Methylicorpusculum oleiharenae: one gene and its partners. The protein of the gene in region 1 interacts with the protein of each later gene in a pairwise test. Links are inferred from orthologs where the notes say so. Each region holds a gene or a part of one and is shown on either strand. Other genes may lie near its edges.

The links.
Region 2: the proteins of dnaA (region 1) and GO003_RS01450 interact in binary tests that used the Escherichia coli proteins (3 or more experiments, as listed by UniProt). The link is inferred for Methylicorpusculum oleiharenae from one-to-one orthologs.
Region 3: the proteins of dnaA (region 1) and dnaB interact in binary tests that used the Escherichia coli proteins (3 or more experiments, as listed by UniProt). The link is inferred for Methylicorpusculum oleiharenae from one-to-one orthologs.

What each region holds. Positions count from the first base shown.
Region 1 is NZ_WUTY02000001.1:1,043,539-1,051,133, forward strand. The notes cover bases 3,003-5,868. They hold dnaA (chromosomal replication initiator protein DnaA), read left to right. Parts: upstream 3,003-3,710; coding sequence 3,711-5,027; downstream 5,028-5,868. Other genes in these bases: yidD (membrane protein insertion efficiency factor YidD), read right to left, coding at 3,003-3,063; rnpA (ribonuclease P protein component), read right to left, coding at 3,045-3,410; rpmH (50S ribosomal protein L34), read right to left, coding at 3,414-3,548; dnaN (DNA polymerase III subunit beta), read left to right, coding at 5,215-5,868. Also shown: tRNA uridine-5-carboxymethylaminomethyl(34) synthesis GTPase MnmE, read right to left, coding at 1-1,127; membrane protein insertase YidC, read right to left, coding at 1,134-2,837; more of yidD, read right to left, coding at 2,830-3,002; more of dnaN, read left to right, coding at 5,869-6,315; DNA replication/repair protein RecF, read left to right, coding at 6,335-7,423; gyrB (DNA topoisomerase (ATP-hydrolyzing) subunit B), read left to right, coding at 7,451-7,595. UniProt on the Escherichia coli protein: Plays an essential in the initiation and regulation of chromosomal replication. Binds in an ATP-dependent fashion to the origin of replication (oriC) to initiate formation of the DNA replication initiation complex once per cell cycle.
Region 2 is NZ_WUTY02000001.1:298,964-306,691, forward strand. The notes cover bases 1,904-4,902. They hold GO003_RS01450 (SIS domain-containing protein), read left to right. Parts: upstream 1,904-3,101; coding sequence 3,102-3,704; downstream 3,705-4,902. Other genes in these bases: GO003_RS01440 (penicillin-binding protein activator), read left to right, coding at 1,904-2,722; GO003_RS01445 (YraN family protein), read left to right, coding at 2,722-3,105; GO003_RS01455 (tetratricopeptide repeat protein), read right to left, coding at 3,773-4,246; GO003_RS01460 (heavy metal-binding domain-containing protein), read right to left, coding at 4,422-4,736. Also shown: rsmI (16S rRNA (cytidine(1402)-2'-O)-methyltransferase), read right to left, coding at 1-810; more of GO003_RS01440, read left to right, coding at 854-1,903; GO003_RS01465 (methyltransferase family protein), read right to left, coding at 5,334-6,041; carboxy-S-adenosyl-L-methionine synthase CmoA, read right to left, coding at 6,038-6,769; GO003_RS01480 (ATP-binding cassette domain-containing protein), read right to left, coding at 7,373-7,728. UniProt on the Escherichia coli protein: Required for the timely initiation of chromosomal replication via direct interactions with the DnaA initiator protein.
Region 3 is NZ_WUTY02000001.1:2,087,306-2,095,018, forward strand. What follows is about bases 1,904-4,887. They hold dnaB (replicative DNA helicase), read left to right. Parts: upstream 1,904-2,690; coding sequence 2,691-4,085; downstream 4,086-4,887. Other genes in these bases: GO003_RS09590 (DUF2452 domain-containing protein), read right to left, coding at 1,924-2,514; alr (alanine racemase), read left to right, coding at 4,101-4,887. Also shown: GO003_RS09580 (porin), read right to left, coding at 1-1,279; GO003_RS09585 (hypothetical protein), read left to right, coding at 1,657-1,860; more of alr, read left to right, coding at 4,888-5,204; GO003_RS09605 (DNA-binding response regulator), read left to right, coding at 5,715-6,146; GO003_RS09610 (C-type lectin-like domain-containing protein), read right to left, coding at 6,267-6,911; poly-beta-1,6-N-acetyl-D-glucosamine biosynthesis protein PgaD, read right to left, coding at 7,166-7,621; pgaC (poly-beta-1,6-N-acetyl-D-glucosamine synthase), read right to left, coding at 7,618-7,713. UniProt on the Escherichia coli protein: The main replicative DNA helicase, it participates in initiation and elongation during chromosome replication. Travels ahead of the DNA replisome, separating dsDNA into templates for DNA synthesis.

The DNA.
Region 1 (7,595 bases):
TTATTGCCTTTAAAACCGGCGCTTTCCTTTAAGTGTTGCTTCAATAACTCCATTCCTTGACCTGTTCTAAGGGATAGATAAATCTGTGTACCTTGTGTGGAATGACTAATTTCAGGGTCAACGCCTAACAGATCTATTTTGTTATAAATTTTTGTGATGTGGGCATCAGATGAAAAGCTGGCTACTATAGATTGGTGTTCGGGATCTTTTACATCAATTAAAAGCAATATTTCATCTGCCTTTTTGATTTCTTCATGAGCTCTTCGTATGCCTTCTTTTTCGACGGGATTATCGCTTTCTCTTAAACCGGCAGTATCGATGATATGTAACGGCATACCATCAATTTGGATTTTCTCTCTCAACACGTCACGTGTAGTACCGGCAATGTCAGTCACTATTGCCGCATCGTGGCCTGCTAAGGCATTCAACAAGCTGGATTTACCCGCATTGGGTTTACCTGCTAATACTATCGTATAACCGTCTCTTAATAGCCTTCCTTGATACGCTGTATTCAATATGGTTTGAATTTGATTGGCTATATTCTCAATCTTACTTTCCACCATACCATCTGATAGAAAATCTATCTCTTCATCAACAAAATCGATGGCGGCTTCTACATAGGCTCTCAACTCAGTCAGTTGGTCAACCATTTCGTTAATCTGCCTGGAAAATAATCCTTGTAAGGATTTCTGTGCTGAACGCGCTGATTGCTCTGTGCTGCTTTCAATCAAATCAGCAACCGCTTCAGCTTGCGCCAGATCAATTTTATTATTTAAAAATGCGCGTTCAGTGAATTCACCAGGCCTCGCAATACGGGCACCAAGCGATAAAACTCTTTTTAGCAAAATATCTAAAATTATTGAGCCGCCGTGAGCTTGAAGTTCTAAAACGTCTTCGCCTGTATAAGAGGCCGGGGCGGGAAAATACAGAGTGATACCCGAATCAATGATGGATCCGTCTTGATCACTAAAGGTTGTGAATAGCGCAAATCTGGCCTTTAGGGGCCTGTTGATGATTTGTTGGGCTATTTTTGTGACATCAGAGCCTGATACTCTAATGATGCCTACACCGCCGTTTCCCGGCGGTGTAGCGATTGCTGCAATGGTATCAACAGTTATAATATCCACACAGTATTACTTGGCTTCTTCTATTCCTTTGGTTATATACCATTGTTGAATGATAGATAACGTATTGTTAACGACCCAGTACATTACTAACCCGGATGGGAAGAAGAGGAAAAATACTGTAAATACAAGAGGAAACATCTTTATAATTTTTGCCTGTAATGGATCAATGGGAGCTGGATTCAAACTCTGCTGAATCTTCATCGTGATGCCCATTAAAATTGGCAAAATATAAAATGGATCTTGAGCAGATAAATCCTGCAACCACATTGCAAAAGGGGCTTGGCGAAGTTCCACCGTTTCTACTAATACCCAATATAACGAAATGAATACCGGTATTTGAACAAGAATTGGCAAACAACCGCCCAATGGATTCACTTTTTCCCGCTTGTATAAATCCATCATTTCTTTGTTAAACCGCTGCCTGTCATCAGCAAATCTCTCTTGAAGTTCTTTCAATCGAGGTTGGATTTTGCGCATTTTGGCCATTGAAATAAAACTGGCCTGTGACAGTTTAAAAAACAGTAATTTAATAGTAAGTGTTACGCCGATAATTGCAAAACCCCAGTTAGCGGTAAACCCGTAGATTTGGTTCAATAACCAGTAAATAGGTTTAGCTACAATTGTCAGCCAGCCATAATCAACCGTTAGCTCAAGACCCGTAGCAACTTTCTCTAACATAGGTTGAATTTTAGGACCTGCAAACAATTGTGCGGCAAATTCAACTTGCTGATTAGGTTCAACTGTTTTAATAGGCGAGTAAGAGCCTATGACATAGCGAAAGTCTTTAAGGTCTTTGGTATAAAAATTATTTTCTTCATCTTTAGGGGGTACCCAAGCAGCAGCAAAATAGTGCTGAATCATAGCGCTCCAACCGCCTAAAGTTTTGATCTCTAAATTTTCTTTAGCCATGTCGTCGAAGTCGACTTTTTGATATTTATCTTCGTCCGTGTAAACCACTCCTCCTGCATATGTTCTGATAAAGCTATTAGCAGATGCATCAGTATAAGGGGTTCTCAATAATTGGCTGTATTGCCGGCCAGACCAGGGAGTTGCACCATTATTTTTTACATTTTGAAGTAAGCTTATTTCGTAACTTCCTCTTTTTAATACCAGAGTCTTTGTTACGACCAAGCCTTTACCGTCAGTCCATGTCAGAGGGACTTCAATAGTGTCTTGCCCCTCTGTCATTTCATAATTATTCTTTTCGGCCGTGAACACACTATGGTGATTGGCAGCACTTAAAGTACTGTTTTCGGCAATCAAACCACTTTGTGCCAGAAATAATTTTTCTTTATCAGTATTGAAAAGACGAATAGGAGTGGTGTCTTTTACAGAAGGAGACAAGCCAAATGTTTCTCTGATTCTTTGAACAACAGTATTATATTTTTCTAAAGGATAGTTGATTAAATCAAGATTTTGTAAAGTTCCGCCTTGAGTATTGATCTCAAGTGCCAAGACATCCGTTTTTACTTTAATGATTTGTCCGGCAGTGGAAATAGAGGCCAAAGGCGCGTTTACGTCGCTCCTGTCTTGAGTTTGAGACAAATCAGACGAATCTACTGTTGCTGGTAAATCACCCTTAGTTGCTACTTCAGGCTGATCAGAGATTGCTACAGCAGGCTTTGGACCGTAATCAATTTGCCATGCTTGCCACAGCATGTAACTTATCATTGCAAAAATGACAATCAGTATAAATCTTATGTTATCCATTTTTTTTACCAAAATTTTTTGGAACTGGGTCAAATCCACCCTCATGAAAAGGGTGACATCTGAGTAATCTTCTGATCGTAAGATAGGAGCCTTTGGCCGCCCCATACACATGAAGCGCCTCTAAGGCATAACTTGAACAGCTTGGATGAAAACGACAGCTATTCCCTAGCAACGGACTTATAAAGTATTTATAAAACTTTATGACTGCTATGAGCAAGATTCGCATCGGGTTACCAACCTAAGCCAATGTTTTTCCAATGACTTTCTCAATACTTCTGGAGAAACATCAACTGCACTTCTTCGTGCTAAAACAACTATGTCAATATTGGATAACTTATGCTGTTGCATTCTAAAGCTCTCGCGAACTGTTCTTTTAAGTCTGTTTCTATCTACAGCTCGCTTAATGTTTTTTTTAGCAATTGCCAAGCCAAGCCTTGGGGAGTAAGTCTGATTGCTTATTGCTAGTAGCGTAAAATAGCTATCGCTTGACTTTACAGGATTGGCAAATACCTTTTTATATTCTGCTGGCTTCCTTAACCTTAAATAGGGAGGGAAACTTAATATCTTATTCAAAGACTAGACAGACAATTTGACACGGCCTTTCGCTCTGCGAGCGTTGAGAACTTTACGACCGCCTCTTGTTGCCATTCTTGCACGAAAACCATGAGTTCTTGCACGTTTGATTTTACTCGGTTGATAAGTTCTTTTCATTGGTCTGTATCCTGAAGAAGTGGTTGTTAATTAAAAACGGATAAAAAGATTCGGGATAATAAATCAGCTTGACCTATTTTGTCAATTAAACTGACTTTGTTTCATGTTACAATGACCCATATTTTGTCGTCACAACACTTAATCTGTTAATCAAAATTACTAATGAGCTCCATCTGGAATAACTGTCTAGTCAAACTTGAAAACGAAATAGCACCTTCCGAGTTCAGCACATGGATCAGGCCTTTACAAGCGCTGGAAAGCGACGATCATATCAAACTTTTGGCGCCTAACCGTTTTGTTCTTGATTGGGTTAAAGAACATCATTTAAATAAACTTGAAAATGCAATTGATGAATTTTCAAATGGTAATTTGACCTTAACGCTTGAAATAGGATCAAAAAAAACCCTTACATCTTTACCATTGCAATCTAATAAATCAAGTGAAACAAAAAAAGCCAGACCAAATTTTTTAAATCGCGCATTTACCTTTGATAATTTTGTAGAAGGAAAATCAAACCAGCTGGCAAAAGCTGCGTCCATTCAGGTTTCTGAAAATATTGGAAAAGCATACAATCCGCTTCTCATTTATGGCGCATCGGGATTAGGCAAAACCCATATGATGCATGCCATTGGCAATGCCATATTATTGAAAAATCCATCGGCTAACGTTGTCTATCTGCACTCAGAAAAATTCGTGCAGGACATGGTTAAAGCCTTGCAGCAAAATGCAATTAATACATTCAAAGAATATTATCGTGGAGTAGATACTCTGCTGATCGACGATATACAATTCTTTGCCGGAAAAGAGCGTTCGCAAGAAGAATTTTTCCATACGTTTAATACGTTATTGGAAAATAAGCACCAAGTCGTTTTAACCTGTGACAAGTACCCCAAAGAAATAGTAGGTCTTGAGGATCGCCTAAAATCAAGGTTTGGTTGGGGATTACCTGTTGCTATTGAGCCGCCTGATCTCGAAACAAGGGCTGCTATTCTTATGAAAAAGGCAGCTTTAGTCAATGTTGAGTTACCACAAGATGTAGCGTTTTTTATTGGTAAGCGAATTCCATCCAATGTACGAGACTTAGAAGGGGCTCTAAGAAGGGTTATTGCAAATTCCCAATTCACCGGCAGGGAAATTACAACAGAGTTTGTTAAAGAGGCCTTACATGACCTCATATCGCTTCAAGATAAATTGGTAAGCATTGAAAATATTCAGAAAACAGTGGCTGAATATTTTAAAATCCGTGTAGCTGATTTATCTTCAAAAAACAGGAGGCAATCTATAACCAGGCCAAGACAAATTGCGATGACCCTGGCAAGAGAGCTTACCTCTCATAGTTTTCCTGAAATTGGTGAAGCGTTTGGCGGCCGTGATCATACCACTGTCATTAACGCCTGCAAGAGAATTGCCGAGTTAAGAGATTCGGATTCAAAAATAGAAGAAGATTATTTGAACCTGTTGAGAACTTTGTCTCATTAACTGTGAACAAGCTGTGATTATTTGTGATTTAAAAATGCATTGATTTTTAACCATTGTTTGTTAAGTGGTTATACACAGGGTTTTATACAACTTATTAAGTTACATAAACTATTGATTATAAAATATATTATGAGATTAGTAACAGAAATTCAATGGTTTAATAGTAATAATAAAATATTTTAAGAATATGAAATTTATTATTAATAGAGAACAATTACTTATTCCATTGCAGCAAATTGTCAGTGTTATTGAAAAAAGACAGACTATGCCAATTCTGTCAAATGTGTTTATGAAATTAACATCTGATAATTTGGAATTAATAGGGACAGATCTCGAAATTCAAATTATGGCAAATATAAAAATTGATATTTCGACAGAGCCTGGCGAAACAACAATTCCCGCCCGTAAGTTGTTGGATATTTGTCGCTTATTACCTAGTCAGGCTGAGATAAAATTTGAGCTTACAAATGACAAAATGAAAGTTCTTTCTGGGCGAAGCCGGTTTTCGTTAAGTACTTTGCCCGCAGAAAATTATCCTGAGTTTTCTGAAACCCCTCTTGAAAATCAATTTGATATCAATGCCGGCCTGCTAAAAGTGGCTTTGGAAAAGACTGTTTTTTGCATGGCTAATCAAGATGTGCGTTATTACTTGAATGGTTTGATGCTTAATATTTCTAATTCTAAAATTCGGATAGTTGCTTCAGATGGGCATCGTTTATCTGTTTATGAAAATGAATTACAGTCGCCCACCGGATATGAGGCAAGAATAATCATTCCTAGAAAAGGCGTAATGGAATTGCTGCGTCTACTGGATGATCCTGAAACGGATCTATTAGTACAATTTTCTTCAAACAATATTAAAGTTGCCATAAAAAATATTGTTTTTTCTGCAAAATTGGTTGACGCACGTTATCCCGACTTTAATAAAGTATTTCTCCAGGATTTTCGTAACCCCATTTATGTCCAAAGGCAAATTCTCAAAGATGCACTAACCCGCGTTGCTATTTTGTCTAATGAAAAATACAAAGGTATTTCTTTAGAGATATCGCCTAACAGTTTAAAGATTTCAGCGCATAACCCAGAACATGAAGAGGCTGAAGAAGAATTATTTATTGAATATCAAGATGAGCTAACCATCTCATTCAACGCGCAATATTTACTTGATGCCGTAAGTAATATGGATTCTGAATTAGCTGTTATTTCAATAGCAAGCAACTTGAGTAGTTGCATTTTTGAAGAACCCGTAGCTCAGCCTTATCGATATATTGTTATGCCCATGCGCCTCTAAGTGGATAGATTTGTAATTTATGAGTTTACAGAAACTCACTATTTACAATGTTAGAAACATTCAAAAAGCCACACTGATACCTTCACCTGGCCTTAATCTGATATTTGGCAAAAATGCTGGTGGTAAAAGTGCGTTACTTGAAGCTATTTTTCTGCTGGGTCGTGCCCGGTCATATAGGACTTCAACGATTAGACACGCCATCAAGCATGACGAAAATCAACTCACCGTAAGCGGAAACGTCTTATTAAAAAACGGGATTAATTGTCAACTAGGCATACGACTGGATGGAAAATCCAGTGAAATACGAATCAATCATCAGTCTCAACAATCTAGAGATCTTTTGGCTTATTCCTTACCTATTTTGTTGATTGATCCTAAAAGTTATCGTTTGCTTGATGCTGGAGCGCAAATTAGAAGAGAGTTTATTGACTGGGGTATTTTCAATAGGAATGAACATTTTTTAATCGCTTGGCGTAACTACAAGCGTGCTTTGCAACAGCGAAATGCCTTGTTAAAAATGAGAAACTTCAAGCAATTGGAAATATGGAATAATGAATTAGTTAATTACGGCACTATCGTAAACGAATATAGACAACTTTATGTTCAGAATTTATTGCCCGTTTTTAAAGACGTTTTAACTCAATTCATTGCTCTTGATGATTTAACCTTTTCGTTTCAATTAGGTTGGGATAAAAGTAAAGGTTTTTTATCGAGTCTTAACAATGATCTTGAAAAAGATATACGCTATGGTTTTACACATAGCGGTCCTCATCGGTCAGATTTGTTATTGATGATTGGTCAACGTTTGGCCAAGGACTTTGTTTCAAGAGGGCAACTAAAGTGTATTGTTTTGGCTCTTAAACTGGCCCAAATTAAACTTATGGTTATGGAACATAAAAATAATGGCTGTATTTTAATTGATGATTTCACTGCTGAATTAGATTGGGTGAATCGAAATAAATTACTTAGCTATCTCTCGCAACTTAGTTTTCAAGTTTTTCTAACTGCCTCTGAAGTTAATGAATTTGGTGACATTAGTAGACTTATCAATTTCAAAATGTTTCACGTGGAACAGGGCGAAATTGATGAAGTTAATGGTTTCACGTGAAACATTACAATAATAAAAGTATAAAACATGACAGAAAATAATAATCAGCAATATGACAGTACGAGTATTCAGGTTCTCAAAGGTTTAGATGCAGTCAGAAAAAGACCAGGTATGTATATAGGTGATACTGACGATGGATCGGGTTTACATCATATGGTTTTTGAAGTAGTCG
Region 2 (7,728 bases), 750 kb from region 1 along the record:
TTTGCGAACGCCCGTGATTTCAGCCGCCAAGGAGGCCGCTGTTTTGATGGAACATTCTTGCAACAAGATTTTTAACACCTTAAGTTGTTCATCATTTATTTCGTCATGACCTTTTTGAGAAACAAAACCGTCGACAATGACCACAAACTCGCCTTTTCGCATGTTTTCATCCTGCGCGACCTTTTCCAGCATTTCTTCCAGGCTCGATTTAATAATCGTTTCATGCATTTTGGTCATTTCTCTGGCGATGACAATCTGATGATCCAGAGGAAAAACCTTGGCCATATCCTGCAAAGAAGCCAATATGCGATGACTTGACTCATAAAATACCCAGGTTGCCGGGTTATTTAAACGATCGGTAAAAAATGCCACTCTTGCCGAGGACGTTCTAGGCAAGAAGCCTTCAAAAGTAAACCTGGAAACCGGCAGTCCAGAGACTGATAAAGCAGCAATCAATGCACATGCTCCGGGAATGGGTACCACATCGATTCCTGCATTCTTAGCCAGCCGCACCAAAGGCATGCCGGGATCACTCAGCAAAGGCGTACCGGCATCCGAGACCAAAGCAATCGATACCCCCTGTTGCAATTTATTTAAAAGATCGACCGAAACCCTATCCTCATTATGCTGATGTAAAGACACCATTTTATTATTGATATTGTAATGTTGGAATAAATGCAACACATGCCGGGTATCTTCAACCGCAATCAAATCAACAGTCTTTAAAACCTCAACCGCACGAAAACTAAAATCAGCCAAATTACCTATTGGCGTTGCAACAACGTATAATCGGCCTGTTTGATCACTCATTTATTTTCACCTGATTTCCTGCTGTGAGGGTATGACAATCACCATGAGACGGCTTTATCATTCTAATTTACTCTTGTCGGGCGTCGTTTTGCTGTCGGCTTGCGGCAAAACAGGAATTCAAGATTCAAGCTATGAGCAAGACGCCAAAGCAGCCAAAACTTATATGCAGCAAGGCCAACCCAAAAAAGCGGCTCGAGTCTATCAACATCTGGCTGATAACGAAACGGATTTGCAAGATCAATTTCGCCTTTTGGCGATTGAATCAATGATTTTGTCAGGCGACATTAATACCGCAAAAACTTACGCTCAGGCTATCAATGCCAATCAATTGTCAGCCCAACAACAAAGTCTGCTTAATCTCTATCAAGCCCAGATTGACCTGAGCTTTGGTGAGGCAGAACAAGCTGCCGTCCGCCTGGAACAAATCCGCCCCGAACTGCTGCAAAACAATGACTTGATTAAATTCTATCAATCCAATGCCTTTGCTTACTCATTGACCGGCGACCTGATTAAGAGCGCAACCTCGCGCATAGCGCTAGGCCCCTTGCTTCCACCCGATCAACAAGCCAAAAACAACTCGGCGATACTGGAAGCGCTCAGCCTGGTGCCTTTAAACACGCTTCAAGAAACCCAGGCTCGCAGCTCAGGTTATTTGACCGGTTGGTTGTCGCTGGCCAGACTGGTCCGCCAGGATTCTCAAAATCGCGTTCAACTTCAAAACGACTTCGTGCAATGGCAAAAAGCATTTCCCGGCCACCCCGCCAATGATTTACTTCCTCAAATTCTGGCCGGCCTGCAAAACCTGCCTGGTATTATTGCCATCATTTTGCCCGGCTCGGGCACTTATGCAATGGCCGGCAAAGCCGTCCGGGAAGGCGTGATGGCTGCGTATCATCAGGATAACAGTGCGTCCAAATCAGAACTGCGCTTTTATGATAGTGAACAATCACCCGCATCCGCACTTTACACCCAAGCCAAAGCCGAAGGCGCCCAATTGGTAATCGGCCCATTAAGCAAACCGGATATTATCGAACTGGCAGGCACTGCAAACTTGGATATCCCTGTTCTGGCATTAAACAATGTTCCTGAAATAGCCAGAGACAATCTGTATCAGTTCGGCCTCAATCCCTTCGATGATACCGAGCAAGTCAGCGCCAAAGCCTGGTCAGACGGCCACAAAAAAGCGTTGCTATTGATTCCTGAAACAGAACAAGGCGCTCGCATCCAGGGGTTTTTTCAGCAGCTTTGGGAAAGCGGCGACACCGCTCTTTTGGAAACTCAGAGCTACGACCCCAAACAAACTGATTTTTCGGAACCTATCAAAAAACTACTTAATCTGGATGAGAGCACTTATCGCTTCGAAAATTTACGGCAACACATTCCGGACATCACGTTTACACCCCGAGTTCGCCACGATGCCGAATTAGTCTTGCTTAACGCTTATGAGACGGCCGCCCGGTCGATCAACCCGCAGCTCAAATACTTGCAGGCGGCTCATTTACCGGTTTACGCGACACCTCAGGTCTATACCGGCAATCCCAATCCATCCAGCGATATTGATCTGGAAAACATTATTTTTTGTGATACGCCCTGGCTGTTCGATGACGCCTACCCAGGCCCGCTCAGCTTTTCCGCTCTGGTAAATGTCAGGGAAAGCTTCCCGCCTATTTACCTGCGCCTGATCGCGATGGGTATAGATGCTTACCACTTGTCCACTCAACTGAATCACCTCGCAAACGAGCCGTTTAAAGGAGCCAGCGGCAATCTGACGCTGACAGAAGGTAACCGTATTAAACGCAATCTTGTCTGCGCTCAGTTTAATCAAGGCCGACCGCTAGCAACGGGCATTGTTAACAGCCTGATTCAGATGGATAATTTGCCTGCTGCACCAGAGAACCTTTCCACTGAATAATGGCGCTTATTCCCAACAGAGACAAACCGTCTCATTTAACCAAAGGATCTGCAACTGAAGAGCAAGCCTGCCAATTCCTTATAAGCCAGGGGCTCAAACTGGTGGATAGAAACTTCCGCTGCCAAAGCGGGGAACTGGATCTTGTCATGCTCGACGGCAAAACCCTGGTGATAATCGAGGTCAGATATCGCAAAAACAACCGTTACGGCGGCGCGGAAGCCAGTGTCACCCGGCAGAAACAAGCAAAGATTATTGCCGCCACCCACTATTATTTAACCCAGCACAAAACGGGGGCCTCCATTCGTTTTGATGTTGTCGCAATAACAGGAGGCAACCCTGTGAATTGGATAAAAAACGCATTTCAAACAGAGTGGATTTCATGAGTTTACAAGATCGTATCGAACAACATTTCACTCAAAATACCCTGACTCAACAGGAAGCACTGCTCAACTTAAGCGAAATCATTGAGTTTGCCTCTTTGAGATTGGTCGCAACGCTGCTGAATGACAATAAAATTCTAACATGCGGAAACGGCGGCTCTGCCCTCAATGCCACGCAGTTCGTGGTTAAAATGCTCAACCGTTTTGACCGTGAACGTCCGTCCTTACCCGCTTTTGCACTCACAACCGATACCTCAACTATCACGTCGATTGCAAATGACCTTCTATTTGATGATGTTTATGCCAAACAAATCAGAGCGCTGGGACAAAGCGGCGACATTCTTTTGTTGTATACCGCCAGCGGCAATTCGGCCAACATGGTCAAAGCAGTCAGCGCGGCTCATGACAAAGATATTTCAGTCATTGCCTTAACCGGCCAAGAAGGCGGCATGCTGGCACCCATATTCAATGAAACAGATATAGTAGTACGCGTGCCTTCAAACATAAGACACCGGATTCAAGAAACGCATTTATTGATTACGCATTGCTTGCTGGACCTGGTCGATCAACAACTGTTTGGCGACAACAGCCCATCACGGTAATACGCTGATAGCCCAAAGTGACAGAACAGACTTCAAAAGGAAGTCTGTTCTGTTGACAAGCCATATCCTTATTTCGTTTTCAATAATATCTTTTTTGCATACTCGTTTGGAATTTGAGTAGCTGCTTTTAAGCGCACCGCTTGATAATTGAAAGCCACGCTGCCCTTGGCGGCTTCATTTTTGCCCAGAATAGCCAATGATGCACCGTGACCTTTAGCCGCCGCTTTTTCATACCATTGTGTGGCTTTTTTGACATCCTGCGACATGCCCAAACCCCTGTCATACATCGCCGCCACAACCACCTCAGCTTCCAGTAAACCTTGCTCGGCCGCTTTAAGCATCCAGGCCGCCGCTTCCTGAAGATTGACTTCATAGCCGTCTCTACCCAGTAAAAACAACGCCCCTAATTGGGCCTGGGCAAGCGCATTGCCCTGTTCGGCCGATTCCTTTATGGGTGTCTTTTGTGCGGCCTCTTCGGCATGAGTCATAGCCGTGCCGGACAAGACAAAAACACACACTATCAATTTTATTATTTTTATCATTTCGTCACCTTCCCGCCCAATTTGAATAATTTATTATTGGCCTGGGCATATTGACTCAATAACCAGAAAATTTCATTATTTAATAGCGTCGTCTAAAAGCGGAATCATGCTTTATACATAGGCCAGTTTGTTCCTGCCAATTCAGACTGAGCGACTGGATAGTAAAATCAACGCTTCATTTAAGCTTGACCGCAGTCCCGTAAGCCAAAATTTCGGACGCATTAGCCATGATATTGCTGGTCGTAAAGCGAATATTGACGATGGCATCGGCACCGCGCCCTTTTGCTTCGGTTACCATTCTTTCAATGGCGATATCCCTGGCCTCGGCCAACATTTCGGTATAGCCTTTTATTTCTCCACCCACCAGCCCTTTTAAAGCCGCCATTAAATCACGGCCGACATGCTTGGATTGCACCACATTGCCCACTACCACGCCCAAACACTCTTTAACTTCTCGTCCCGGCACATCTGGAGTTGTCGTAAATATCATCTTTAATTTTCCGCTTATTGAATAAAAACCCTACAAGGTAAGGCGATAGCCGGGCATTATGGATCGAATTCAACACGCATTGCAAAATTGTTATTATTTTAAAAGTCGCAAACCATAGCCGCATAAAACCCAGGCAATCAAGATGATCCACGTTAAAATCAGTTTCTTCACCCGACAACTATCCTGACACAAGGGGTTACCGAGATCCGAATGCACGATGACGTAATAAGGTAAAGTCGGCATCAAATCAAGCCAGCCTCCATCCAAGGATAGAGGTGAAATCCGATACCCATTTCTAATCAGGTGCGCCAACTAAAACATTGAGTCAGTAAGGTGGGGTAATACCGGCAAGGGTTGGTTGATGTGAGTTACAGCTTTGTATTTTTTAATGGGTTCGGCTCACCAACGCTGACCATCATGCGCTAAGGTGAACGACTGCGTTTGGTTAATCCACTTTCTGTTTTGCTCGCTTCCCCATTATTCCTTAAGCTCAAAGATAACTTTCTTTGCTGGTGACTGTAAAATCCGGGCAAGATCATTCCTGACCTATTCAGTTTAAAAGAGCGAATATTTTTATTGTGTTAATACACTGCAGCCTTATCCCCTTAATCTTCCGGATTTTTTAAGATAGCGAATACTAAAAAAAGAGGTTATCAGCAATAATCCTATAATTATCAAAAGCTCATTGCGTCGCCCATCATCAAAGCCAGATAATTCGGGATATTTCAACAAGGTTATACACGTAATACCCATCAGCCAGACATGCAAAGTACTTACTTCCTTTGACAGCCAGCGTCGCCAATTAAATTCCATGCTATTAAATGTACTTTTTAAACCGTTAAAATTAGGTATCCAACGATTCACGCGTTTGCAATAACTATCAAACTCAGTGCCAAATTTTTCCTGCAAAAAATTCTCTTCCGCCATCACTATGGATTGAAAAATAAACAGAAACAGAGGGATAACTAAGCCTACGAAAATCAAGGAATTGGATAAAATTCCAATGCCTACCAACATCAATATATTGCCAACATAGAGCGGATTTCGGCAGTGATTGAAAATACCCTCGGTCACCAGATTAACCGCATGAACTTTTTTCTTGAGACCACCCCTCTTGATGTAAGCTAATCCGATAGTAGCGCCTCGAATTATTTGACCGAAGATGGTGATGAATAAGCCAAAGAATAAAAGCCAGTTATGATTCACATCCGACAAGATGACAGGCGATGGAAAAAATAATGCCATGTATAACGGAACAAATACCCAGTTACGATATTTAAAAAAGAAATTACCGATTTGAATCATTGTTTTCTCGCGATGAGTCCGGAAAAGTTATACCACTTAAAAAACACTTCACTATGCTCAAAGCCAATATCCTGAAGCAAGCTAATATTTTCGCTGAGTTTGTAAGGAACAAGAATGTTTTCCAGGGCTTCTCGTTTTTGCGAAATTTCCATTTCGCTGTAGTTATTCCGGCGCTTGTAGTTATAGTATTGCTTAATAAATTCGCGATTGAATACACTGTCTTCTGCCAGTATTTTTTCAACCAGAATTAAAGCACCCCCGCTTTCCAACCCATCGAATATCCTCTTCAAAAGTTTTTCTCGTGAAATCGGTCGAACAAATTGCAATGTCAGGCATAAAACAACGACAGAGGCATTGGAAATCTCAACATCACGATTCAAATCAGCCACACGCAAATCAAAAGGCCGGGAAAAGCCAGCTTCATTAAGTTTGATTCGGCATTTATCCAGCATTTCGGTCGAGTCATCAATACCTATGAATCGTATATCTTCGGATACGCTGGTATTCATACCGATCAAGGTGGTGCCGGTGGCACAACCTAAGTCGTAAACATCTGTGCCCGGCTTGGCATAATCTGCGGCTAACTCGGCCATCATTCGCTGTATTTCTCCGTAGAAAGGCACCGATCGATTAACCATATCATCAAAAACATTCGCCACTGCAGAACCGAATTTAAAGTCAGTGGCCACTTTAAGTTCTTCTTGAAAAACACGATCTTTATCTGGCATAAAAAAATAAGTATTTAAGACGCTAAAGAAAATGAACAGGCGTTTCCAGAGAAATTATATACAACGCATTACTTATATAAAGAGTAATTTCTTGTTGCTGGAAAGTATTCAATGTTGACGGTGACAAAAACTGGATATTGATTGCCAGTTAGTACTTTCTATCGATGAAAATCTTTGTGACCTCCGCAGGCGAGTCCTGATGCTAAAAGCGGGGGTATTTGCGCGCTTCTCAGTCTTTCGGCTCAGAACAAACCCCACGGCATTGAATTTATCACGGTGCGCCCATTGAATCGCGCAGTGAAAGCGAAATACGTTACCACTAATCAGGTTGGGAATTTTGGACATATTCGCAGCCATTATGTAACAGTGTTTTGTAGCAGACGCTGTTATTGAGCCACGACAGGAAATATTTTTTCCCTTTTAATCAGCTGCTTATAGTGGCGGAGAGAAAGGGATTCGAACCCTTGATACGTTGCCGTATACACACTTTCCAGGCGTGCGCCTTCGACCGCTCGGCCACCTCTCCACTTGCATGCCCATCAGATGAGAACGCGCAAGAATAAAGGAGATTTGCAATTGATGCAATGCCCCTGACGGATTTTTTTACTCAACGGCCAGAGTTTCCAGTTCATCCCAGCGAGAATAAGCTTGTTCCAGTTGGGCTTCAATGTTCTTTAGGTCCTCTAGCGTCTTGGCAATCAGCGCCTGGTCATTTTTATAAAAATCGGCCGCGCTGATTTTCAGCGACAGATTGGCTTGCTCTGTTTCCAACCGGTTAATGGTTTCCGGCAGCGCTTCGAGTTCTTTTTGATCTTTATAACTGAGCTTTTTCTTTTTTGCCGGTTCCGGTTTGGTTTTTTTCTCGGGGGATTCGCTTTTCTTTACTGATTGCTCTTTTTGTTGTTGCGCACAATAAGCTAGCCAATCGCTGTAACCACCGACAAATTCATTAATGATGC
Region 3 (7,713 bases), 1.0 Mb from region 1 along the record:
CTGCACCTTTATGCGGGCCGTCGTAATGTTGCCATTTCACGAACGGAATTAAGGTGCCTTGTGAGCCCAGAATCTTATCGATTTTATACATGGCTTGCACATAGCCGCCTCTGAGGGATTTTCTCTCGATGACGTTGTCAGTTACGTTAAGTGTAGGGCCTTTACCCCAGTTCCATTCAGCCTGTAAGCCAAAGGGCTGTGGAAACAAAATGGCATGAATCGCCGCTCTATCTTCGCTATTGCCTTTATCATCTGCAGAGGGTTTTTTATTAGATATTCCGTCGAAAGTCCTGTAATCGACTGGAGAGACATTGAATTTACCAGACATCGCATCCGCGCCAACCTCCACGACCTGTCCCTCAAATACAGAACCTAAAAAGTCCAGTTCGATCGGGTACGTTGCATGGGCAACCATGTACAGATCATCGTTGGTTTCATCTCTGTTAAGTCCTTGACCGTTATAGACACCGAAGCCTAATACGCCATAGTCACCCGACGTTTTCAGACCTTTCAGACTTAAATCTTTCCACAGCTTTTGCACATGAGTCGGAGACCAGTAGGCGAACAAGCCTAAATCACGCTCACTGGGTACCGCACTGTTAAGCGCATCGGCCCGGTCAAGGGACAACCTGTTTTGTGATGACTGCAGGTTTTCCCAGCCAAACGGAACTTTGGATTGACCTGCACGGATACGGTATTCATGCGTTTTATCAAAGGCTAAGTCAGCATAGGCGTCACGCAACTGCGCAAAATTTTGACTGCCACCGGTTGAAGTCGCAAAATCCGGTTGTATATACAGCGATACATATTCGTTGATGTCGCCCGAGAACACCAAACGAACCCGCCGGAACGAGAAATTGCTGTTGTCCTTGATCGATTTGTCGCCTTCGTTAGAACGCAACTCAGGCTCGCCTGCGGTGCGGTCACCGGTCAGTTTTTGGTTATAACGAAGCTGGGTATAGCCTCTTAGATTGATTTTGTTAAACCATTTTTCGTCATTTTTAGCATTCGCTTCTCTGACTGCGACTACGTGCTCTTCCAATTCTTTAAACTCTTGCTCCTTATTTTTCAGATCATTACGAATCTCGGCAATTTCCTCATTTTGCTTGGTTTTGTCCTCTACTTTTTCAAACGTGCCCAATTTAACCCGTCCAGGACCGTCTTCGGCAAAAAGCTGCTTGGTTTCGCTGTCCATATAAAGATCTATTGCTAAAGCACTGGTCGAAAGGCTGAAGCCCAGAACTGAAATGATCGCCAACTTCATTTTTGTAAGTTTCATGTAAGCTTGTATAAGAGTAGAAATTGCAGCAAGCTTATAGGCTTAAAATGACAGCTTTGTGACAGAAATGTGACAGTTTTGTTACAGTTTTTAGGATTGTTGAAAGGCCTGGTTAATAAATCTGGCTTGAATGTTTTTTTATACAACTCCTGACTGTTTATTCTGAAAATACAGAGTGTAGGATGTGCTGAGTTAAGAAGCGCATCAATCGCGAACGATGCGCTTCACGCTGTTCAGCACATCCTGCTCATCTTTCATTTTCTGACGTGATGGTGTGACTTCATGTTCGTTAGGATCTGGTTGTGAAGGGGAAGTTATTCTTGGCACATGGAATGCATTAATTAATGCGAGTCAAGAACTAATGTGGAGTACGTAACATGAGCGAGCATCCATTACAATCATTCCCGGTAGAATGGTCGGATTTCATAGAATCGCTGAATGCAGAGTTTTTTAGCACCAAAGGCTATGGCGTCTATGCCTTTTTAAGCTTTGATCATATCAAACTGCTTTACGATGAGCTTTTGGGAAACCCTGTCCCCGTAAAGGTGTTTATTAAAGTGTTCGTCAGAAATTTCAAGTAACTGTTTTTTTAAGTCATCCGATGCTCGGGCTTGCCAGGCATGCAGTGTCACTCAAATTGCCGGTTAAACGTCGTCATGAGTTTTGGTGATCGGACCGCATTCTAATTTGAGAGCCTGATCAAAGCTGAGACCCAGAATATCGGTTTGTCTCATTGACGACGCCAGAGAAAAAGCTAATGCAGACGCCAGAACTCTGGAATGATAGGAGAAATCGTTAACAAAAACGGGCAGTGTTTCATTGAGTTGTTCGGCGGATTTGAGTTTTTTATCGAATGCCTGACGGCGAAAATGTATCTCTTCCATCAATAAACGATTATTTTGTGTTTCTTCCGACAGTGCCAGAGACCAGGTTAAGTCAGGGTGAAGCCTGCATTCTCCGATATAATGGCCCGAAAGCGATTGATGCCATTCCTTTGGACTAATCAATGAAAGGTGGTAGTTATCACCTTTTCTATAAAGCCAATATTTCCTGTCCAGCACCGGTTTGAAGCGAATGCGGCTTTCCAGAATGAAAAGCGAGGTAAACAGTTCCGACGCTATCTGGGTAATGGGTTTTGGCGGCGCGTTAACGTGTTGCTGCAGATCGTTCAAACGGTCGATTACAGAACACAAACCTTTGCCTTGGGGATTGGGCGATCTAACTTTTTTGGCCATCTTCACACATAATAATTTTGCTTTACAATCTATCAGCATCCGGCGTAAACCCCAAATAAGGCGTTACCTTGTCTACCGTTGGTATCTCGTTGAACTTTTGCGTACTTTTAGTGTTTTTCGTGGATCAAAAGATTTTTCCGGGTTTATAATGCAAAATTTTTCAATACTTTATCTGAATGTCTGAAGACTATACCTACGATCGTGATTATGAGATGGAGGCACTGAAAGTCTCGCCTCATTCTATACAGGCCGAACAATCAGTGCTGGGCGGCTTGATGCTGGATAATCAGACCTGGGATTCCATTGCTGACAAAGTAGTTGAAAGCGATTTTTATCGTAAGGACCATCGCCTGATTTTTAAGACGATAGAGCAGCTTGCTGAAAAGCAGGAGCCTTTTGATGTCATCACGCTATCCGAATCCTTGTCAGCAATTGGCGAGTTAACAACGGTCGGCGGATTGGCTTATCTCGGGACGCTGGCCAAAGACACGCCCAGTGCTGCCAATATTGTCGCATATGCCAAAATTGTCAGGGACAAAGCGATACTCCGGCAGTTGATTCATGTCGGTACCGATATTTCCAATTCCGCTTTTAATACCGAAGGCCGGGATACGGCGGAATTGCTGGAGAATGCCGAACGGCAGGTGTTTCACATTGCCGAGCAGCGGCAGCGCGGACAAGGTGGTTTTACCGCAATTAAGTCATTATTGGCGCAAGCAGTCGATAAAATTGAACTGCTTTACGAGCAGGAGGGCTCAATCACCGGTGCCAGCACGGGATTTAGCGATTTTGATGAAATGACTTCAGGTCTGCAGCCCTCTGATCTGATTATCGTAGCAGGGCGGCCGTCGATGGGGAAAACTACCATTGCCATGAACATGGCTGAAAACGTTGCGATCAAAGGGGATAAACCGGTCGCAGTTTTCAGTATGGAAATGCCGGGTGACTCATTGGCCATGCGGATGATGTCGTCGTTAGGCCGTATTGATCAGCATAAGGTCAGGACGGGTAAGCTGGATGATGATGAATGGCCGCGTCTGACCTCGGCGATTAATATGCTGGCGGAAACCAAATTGTTTATCGATGATACGCCCGCACTGACGCCGACTGAAGTACGTTCAAGAGCTCGGCGCTTAATGCGTGAACACGGTCAGTTGGGTCTTATCGTGCTGGATTATCTGCAATTGATGCAATCGCCTGCCAGCGGTGAAAATCGCGTGCAACAAATTTCCGATATATCGCGAAGCCTCAAGGCTCTGGCCAAGGAACTGAACGTGCCGGTCATTGCCTTGTCACAGCTGAACCGGAATCTGGAACAACGTCCCAATAAACGCCCGGTGATGTCGGATCTTCGAGAATCAGGCGGTATCGAGCAGGATGCCGACGTCATTGTTTTCGTTTACCGGGATGAAGTCTACAATCCCGACTCGCCCGATAAAGGTGTTGCCGAGATTATTATCGGTAAACAAAGAAACGGTCCAATTGGAACGGTCAGGCTCACCTTTTTGGGACAGTACACGCGCTTTGAGAATTTTGCAGGGCACAGCTACAGTGACAATGACTACGAATAACCATTTCCTCTCTTTATGACGCCTACCGCTTATGCCGTTATCAATCTTGATGCGGTCGAACATAACCTAATGAAAGTTCATCACTTTGCCCCGCATGCCAAAATCATGGCGGTGATCAAGGCGAATGCTTATGGCCATGGCATGTTACGCATTGCTCAGGCTCTCAAGCCTGTGGATGGATTTGCCGTCGCCAGAGTCCATGAGGGAATTCGATTGAGACAGGCGGGTATACAGCAACGCATCGCTGTTTTGGAAGGATTTACCTGTGAAGAAGAATTGGACAGTCTGATCCGTTTCAATCTGGATGCTGTCGTACATTCTTTGGGGCAGGTTGACATTTTTGAAAAAAAGCAGGCGCATGAACAAATCGCTATCTGGATAAAAGTCGATTCGGGCATGAACCGGCTGGGATTTAAGCCCAACGAAATCAAAGTCGTCTATCAGCGTTTATTACAGTGCCCCGTAATCAAGCAACCATTCAATTTCATGACGCACTTGGCTAACGCCGATGATTTGTCAGATGGTATGACAATGGCGCAAATCAGACTTTTTAACGACGCAGTGGCAGACTTTCCTGGCCCACGAAGTGTTGCCAATTCGGCCGGTATCATCGGTTGGAAGGCCTCGTTGGCCGATTGGGTCAGACCCGGCGTTATGTTATACGGCGTTTCACCTTTTGCCGATAACACGGGTGAAGAGCTTGGGCTTAAACCCATCATGGAACTGCACTCAAGACTGATTGCGGTAAAACCCATTTTAAAAGGCGATACCGTAGGTTATGGCGGCACTTGGCTGTGCGAGCGTGCGACGATGATGGGGGTGGTGGCCATTGGTTACGGAGACGGTTATCCCCGCTACGCCAAATCAGGAACGCCGGTTTTGGTTAACGGTCAACGCGTGCCGCTGATTGGCAGGGTTTCAATGGACATGATTACGGTTGATTTAGCGAGTCAACCTGACGCAAAGCCGGGGGATCCGGTCACGCTCTGGGGTAGGGGGTTGGCTGTGGAAGAAATAGCCCTGTGCGCGGATACCATTCCGTACACCTTACTTTGTGGAATTACCCAGCGAGTTGAGATAATCGAAGGTTGGGTTTCAGTGCCGCCGACGCCTGTCTAGCGAGCAGCCTCTTATGATCGCGTACTTTCAAAAGGCAGTTGATTGCCCCTAAAACCGTCTGCGGTAGGTTTATCAGATCATGGTTACTTACGTTAGTGTCTCGTCAATTCAAGGCACTGTTCGCCTGAGTAGTTGAACGTACCTCAACGCCGTCATTCCGGCATGGATTGCCGGAGCCGTTAGACTGCGTAAGCGAATCCAGGTCACAAGGCTATTAAAGCCCAACGCCATCCTTGGCTTCTGGACCCCGGCAATCCGTGCCGGGGCGACAGCCACTACTAAAGAGAACAGTGCCCAATTCAAAAGTTTCTTCACCAGTAAACAAGGTTTGTCCAACTCATTTAACAATGACAATAAGCACTTGTACTTACGTCCATTTCTATTTCAGCAAACTTAAACTAAACTTACGGCCATTCTTGTATCTTTATCCCTTTCCAGTCCGGTAGTCTTAAAACCAGTCAGGTTTTAGGATTAAAACAATAATTACAAAAAAAACATCGTTGATGAGCCATGACTGATATTTTACTGATCGATAAAAGCCAGATATGCCGGGTGCTGGCGGATAAAGAAGGCTTGTCCATTTCTGTAAGTGATAATGACATTATCGGACTTAACTCGGCCATAGCGTTAAAACCTTCGGTTATTTTGCTGGACTATCATCTAAGGAAACAGCAAACACCTGAATACATCAGTCTTTTAGTAAAGGGATGTTTCACCAGTAAAATTGTGCTGATTGCGGATCAACTGGAAGAATTCGATTTGATGGATTGTTTGATTGCCGGTGCTCACGGCTATGCCAGCATAGAAATGCTGGATAGACAATTCAGTAAACTGATTGCCGCGATAATGGCAGGTGAAGCCTGGATTTCCCGTCGTATGGTCGGAAAAGTGCTGGATAGATTGAGAGAGACGCTGGTTAGTCAGAATATAAAAGCCGTTTAGTCGTATTCTGATATCTCTGCTGGCAGTATCAGGTGGCTCTCCACAGGCAAGATTCAAATTATATCGACGATATGAGGGTTATTTCTTAGGTTTCGAGCCATCCTTGGCTCTTTCTAAATCCTATGATTTTGAACGCTTTTTTAAAGACGAGCCAATAAATAATAGCCCGCTTGCAAATAGCCAAAAGGCACCTGGTAATGGAACGGAAGTTATGCTGCTTTCTGAAAACTCTACAACGAAACCTCGGGTTGTATAGGCAATAGTGCTGCCGTCTAGCCAGGATGAATCCAAATTAGTGTCGTTCCATCTTCCTGTAAGCCCTTCTTTAGTCCACCAGTACATCAGATAGTCTTCGTTATTAGGGGTCAGTTCCGAGCCATCCTGCCAATGACTAGGCTCGCCAGTTATCCAATTTGTAAATGTGAATGTTTCTCCGGTTACCCACTGCCATGCATTATGAACCCAATTACCGGAAGTATCTTGAGAGCTGATATCAAAGCCACCTAAAAAACGACCTTCACCCCCATTTCCCCAAACAAAATCATCTTCCTGTTGGCTCGTAATGGTAGCTAAATGACCTGTTCTGCCTTCATGGTTCAAGCCTTCGGCATAGGCTTTCGCTTCATTCCAATCCAATTTCCAGTCGCTGGTAAAATCAACCATTTGATAGTAATGTCCGTTGCCGGGATTAAAAACGATTGCGTGAGAAGAAAACGATGCCATAGATAGCGAAAAAGCTAAAGCTATGCGAGAAAAGTGTGCCATGAGTGTGTTCCTTAAAGAAATAAACAAAGTTTAAAATTTAGCTTTAGCAGTAAAGGGTATATCAAATTTTCAATTTAGCTACTTCATCAGCTTGAATAATTTTTGGTAGGTATTTATCTGAACAGATTTATATTCAAAATGAGATGTCACCATAACATAGACATAAAATGACAAATAACCGTCTAACAAAAAATACAGCAGTATTCGTACCACTATTTTTTGTAGCCTTGATGGCGTAATTTTTTTATCTTTTTTTACTTAGCGAGGGCATCATTATTTCTGGTTTCAGTGATTTGTCCGTCTTGATCAAAATAAACGCTGATATATTTTGTATCTTGCAGATTATGGAGATTGTCTTTTTCAATGCCGAAAAATGCAGATAATTGTTCATTTTTGACCGGTGGTAGAGCCGTTCTTCTATCGACCTTTCTGAAGCGGAAATAGTTGTATAAAGCCCATATTGCAAGCGTACTGCCCAGCAGAGAAATGCCTTTTAAAAAGAAGAATAAGTCTTGGTAAAGTAACTGGTTGCCATTTAACTTGATCATGTGAACATAAAAAAGATCAATGCCCGTCCACCATCCTATCAAGGTTATTAGCGGCATCCAAAGATAAAGCCAGATTACCCAGAAAACAAAAGTCAGTAATGTGGATAAATATTTCTGCTTTAAACTTTGTAAATTCGGTGAGTCTATGATCAATGGTCTCAACGTATCCCCCTGTCCGGACTTGTCCAAATGGCGCGCGTATTGCGTTTTTTAAGCAACGCTTTGATTAAACCTACAAAGGTAGTAAAGACGGC